DNA from 2 places in the Microbispora sp. NPDC049125 genome. Region 1 is predicted to be linked to the other one. Evidence: riboswitches for the same ligand, from Rfam matches in the RefSeq annotation. Region 1 holds a riboswitch; the other holds the start of a gene.
The links. A riboswitch is a leader RNA that binds a small molecule or an ion and turns the genes downstream of it on or off. The one in region 1 is predicted to bind glycine.
Positions count from the first base shown of each region.

Region 2: it holds a riboswitch for glycine, as region 1 does, so the genes downstream of both, gcvP (aminomethyl-transferring glycine dehydrogenase) here and gcvT (glycine cleavage system aminomethyltransferase GcvT) in region 1, are expected to answer to the same signal.

Region 1 is NZ_JBEZDW010000035.1:29,549-31,746, forward strand. It holds gene AB0B72_RS31125 (hypothetical protein) at 1-703, opposite strand, end outside; glycine riboswitch at 877-974, shown strand; gene gcvT (glycine cleavage system aminomethyltransferase GcvT) at 1,115-2,198, shown strand, end outside.
Region 2 is NZ_JBEZDW010000004.1:119,876-122,073, reverse strand. It holds gene gcvP (aminomethyl-transferring glycine dehydrogenase) at 1-1,365, opposite strand, end outside; glycine riboswitch at 1,542-1,632, opposite strand; gene AB0B72_RS06380 (MerR family transcriptional regulator) at 1,821-2,198, opposite strand, start outside.

The DNA of each region.
Region 1 (2,198 bases):
CGCGCCCCTTGTCCACCCAGTGGGACAGATACTGGCCGGCGAGGCTTTCGTAGTCCCGGCTCGTGGCGGTCACGATCTCCTCCAGGTGCTTGCGTGCCACACTCGGTAGCACGGTGAACACGTAGCTCAAATATAGCGTCGCCTGGTCCCGGTCCAAGGTCTCCAGCCCGGCCAGCATGGCTTCAAGAACAGGCCCGGTCTCGGTCTCGTCGCCGTGCGCGATGGCCGAAAGTACGGCCAGCTCGGGACAGGCGCGCGCCTGCTCCCGATCGGTGATGAGCGGGATGCGGCCAGGAGGGACGGCGATCGGGGTGAGGGCGCCGCCAGGCCCCAGCGTGATCGTGTGCTCGCTCCAGTCGGCCACCGACCGGTCCGGGCAGATGACGATCAGCGCGGTCGGGCACTTCAGCCGGGCACGCAGCACCGTGACGTACACCGGCCAGCTGAACCGCTTGTGCGCGTCCCGGCGTTGCTGCACTTCGACGATCAGCGCCATGAGGGGCGTGTCCGCCGCGTCGCGCAGCACCACCACCGAGTCCGCGCGGTACTCGACCGGGGCCAGCTGCGTGCAGTCCACCGCCTCGACCCGCGCCGAGGCGAAAGCCGGCGGCTCGATGCCGGCGGCGTGGCGCAACAGCTCGACGGCGGTGATCGGCCGATTGTGAATCAGGTCGATGGGCATCTCGTGATCAATGCCGGGCATGGCGATCACATTACCGAAAGCTACTATCCGATTACCCAGAGTTCGAGAATCCGGACGGTCGGGCGGCCGGTGCCACGCGTACGCCGCAGGGATGGGACGTCTGACTCCTATGGAGCCCACCATCCCCGGAGTTCCGAGATCGGCGGCGACCCACTACGCTGGCAGGACACCAGTGATCCCGTGCGGGAGAGCGTCCTGGCAGCCGGTCAGGGCCCCTGAAGGAGCAAGCCCTCCCCGCGAACCTCTCAAGGCAAAGGACCGTGCGGGCCAGGTGACCTCTGGAAAGAAGGCCGCGAGGCCTCGCCGAAGGTGAAAGTCCGGCAAATACCGGGCGAAACTCTCAGGCGCCGATGACAGAGGGGGAGGATGCCCAATGTCCGACGCAGCATCCGTCCTTCCCGAGGTGCGATCATGTCCCGATCCACCCCGCTGCGCGGGGTCCACGAAAGCCTTGGCGCGACCCTGACCGACTTCGCCGGGTGGCTGATGCCCCTGCGGTACGGCAGCGAGTCCGCCGAGCACACCGCCGTACGCACGGCCGCCGGGCTGTTCGACCTGTCCCACATGGGAGAGATCTTCGTCTCCGGGCCGCAGGCGAGCACGGCGCTGGACTACGCGCTGGTCGGCCATCTGAGCGCGCTGGAGCCGCTCCGCGCCCGCTACACGATGATCGTGAACGAAGAGGGCGGCATCCTCGACGACCTCATCGTCTACCGCCTCGGCGACGAGGAGTTCATGGTCGTCGCCAACGCCTCCAACTACGCCATGGTCGCGCGTGAGCTCGCCGAACGCGCCGCGCCGTACGACGCCCGGGTGGAGGACAGGTCCGAGGAGTACGCGCTGGTCGCGGTGCAGGGGCCCAGAAGCGCCGAGATCCTGCGCGGCCTGACCGACGCCGAGCTCGACGGCCTCAAGTACTACGCGATCCTGCCCGGCGGAGTGGCCGGGGTGGAGACGCTGATCGCCCGGACCGGCTACACGGGCGAGGACGGGTTCGAGCTGTTCGCCCGCGCGCAGGACGCCGTCACGCTGTGGAACGCCCTGGCGGAGGCGGGCGCGGCGGCCGGGCTGATCCCCGCCGGCCTCTCGGCCCGCGACACGCTGCGCCTGGAGGCGGGCATGCCGCTCTACGGCAACGAACTCAGTGTGGAGACGACGCCGTTCGACGCGGGGCTCGGCCGGGTGGTGCGGTTCGACAAGCCTGGCGACTTCGTCGGCAGGGCCGCGCTCGCCAAAATCGCCGATGCCGTGGAGACCGAATCGGCGGGCTCCGGCCGCAGGCTCGCCGGACTGGTCGCCCGTGGGCGCCGGGTGCCCCGCCACGGGTATCAGGTGACTCTCGACGGCGCCGTCGTCGGCGAGGTGACCAGCGGCGCGCCGTCCCAGTCGCTCGGGCGGCCCATCGCGATGGCGTACGTGTCCGGGGCCGCCCTGGAGCGCGGAGGCCTGGCGGTGGACATCCGTGGTAGTCACGAACCCGTCGACGTCGTCGACC
Region 2 (2,198 bases), on a different contig from region 1:
GCGGTCGATGTCCTCCACCGTGGATTCCGCGACCGCCCGGGAGCCGGTGAAGGCCGCCCACACGGCGAGCAGGTGGGCGACGGCGGTCTTCTCGTCGCAGGCGATCGCCACGTGGTCGCCGTCGACGTGGCGAAGGTTGATCCCGGCTTCCGCGGCGGCCGCGACGACCTCGGCCGCACGGCCGGGCACCCGGGCCAGCACGGTGTCGAAGAACTCCTCGTGGACGACCTCCACGCCGGCGTCGCGCAGCCCGGCCGCCAGGACGGCGGCGTGCCGGTGGGTCCGCTGGGCGATCCGGCGCAGGCCGTCAGGGCCGTGGTAGACGGCGTACATGGAGGCGATGACCGCCAGCAGGACCTGCGCCGTGCAGATGTTGCTGGTGGCCTTCTCCCGGCGGATGTGCTGCTCGCGGGTCTGCAGGGCGAGGCGGTAGGCGGAGCGGCCGTCGGCGTCGACCGACACCCCGACCAGCCTGCCCGGCATCTGCCGCTGCAGCCCCTCCCGTACGGACATGTAGGCGGCGTGCGGGCCGCCGAACCCGAGCGGCACGCCGAACCGCTGGGAGGAGCCGACCGCGATGTCGGCGCCCAGCTCGCCCGGCGACGCCAGCAGGGTCAGCGCCAGCAGGTCGGCGGCGGCGACCAGCAGCGCCCCCTGGGCGTGGGCCCGCTCGGCCACGGCGCGGAAGTCGGCGACGCGCCCGCTCGCGCCCGGGTACTGCACGAGGACGCCGAAGCACTCGGGCAGGTCGCCGGCGAGGTCCGCCTCGACGAGCGTGATCCCCAGGGGCTCGGCGCGGGTCGCCAGCACGGCCTTCGTCTGCGGCAGGGCGTCCACGTCGACCACGAAGACGTCGGTCTTCGCCTTGGTGGCCCGCCGGGCCAGCGTCATCGCCTCGGCCGCCGCCGTCGCCTCGTCCAGCAGGGACGCCCCCGCGACGGGCAGCCCGGTGAGGTCGGAGACGACGGTCTGGAAGTTGAGCAGCGCCTCCAGCCGGCCCTGGGAGATCTCCGGCTGATAGGGGGTGTATGCGGTGTACCAGCCCGGGCTCTCCAGCACGTTGCGCAGGATCACGCCGGGGGTGATCGTGTCGTGGTAGCCAAGGCCGATCATCGAGGTGAGCACGCGGTTCCCGGCGGCCAGGGCGCGCAGCTCGGCCAGGGCCTCGGCCTCGCTCGCCGCCTCCGGCAGGCCGAGCGGGCGGCTCGTGCGGATCGCCTCGGGAACGGCGACGGCCACCAGGTCGGCCACGGACTCGTAGCCGACAGCCTCCAGCATCCGGGCGCGATCGGCGTCGGACGGGCCGATGTGGCGGGTGGAGAACGGCGGGGCGGCCAGCTCGCGGAGCGTCGAACGATCGGTCATGACAGGGGCCTCCTGGACGGGTCGAGACCTGCGCGACCGGTACGCCCCCATGGAAGGGCCGGTCGTGGTGCGGTCTCCCCCTCTGTCATCGGACCTGAGAGCTTCACCGGGCCTGTCGCCCGGCTTTCCCCTTCGGTGAGGTCCACCTGGCTTGGTGGCCTGCTTTTCAGAGTCGCCTCGTCCGTGCGGTACCGGGTGCCTGAGAGATTCCGGGGAGGTTGCTCCTTCGGCGCCCCTGGTGACAGGGATCTCTCCCGCACGAGGTCATCGGCCTGAACCACTCTACCCGTACCCGATATCGGGAGCGACGCACCTCCCCCCGGGTGCACCCAGGTCAAAGGAGGTGACAGAGGAATATCGCGGGACGATCCGGGTAGCGTGCCTTCAGCTCCAGGGATCCGTCCTCCGGGCCGGCGTGCGCCGAAGCCGCCCGGGTCGTACGTCGTACGTGCCGTCTAACCGGTCTTGCGTGCCTTACGCCTGCGGGCCAGCTCGTCCGAGGGATGGTCCCCCTCCGCGTCGCAGGCGGCCTCCGCGCGCTCACCGGGCAGCTCGGCGAGCGATCCCTCCACCTCGCGCCAGACCCGCCCGAGCGCGATGCCGAACACGCCCTGGCCGCCCTGGAGCAGGTCGATCACCTCGTCGGCCGACGTGCACTCGTAGACGCTCACGCCGTCGCTCATCAAGGTGATCTGCGCCAGGTCGTTGACCCCGCGATCTCGCAGGTGCCGTACGGCGGTGCGTATCTGCTGGAGGGACACCCCGGTGTCGAGCAGGCGCTTGACGACCTTGAGCACCAGGATGTCGCGGAAGCTGTACAGGCGTTGCGACCC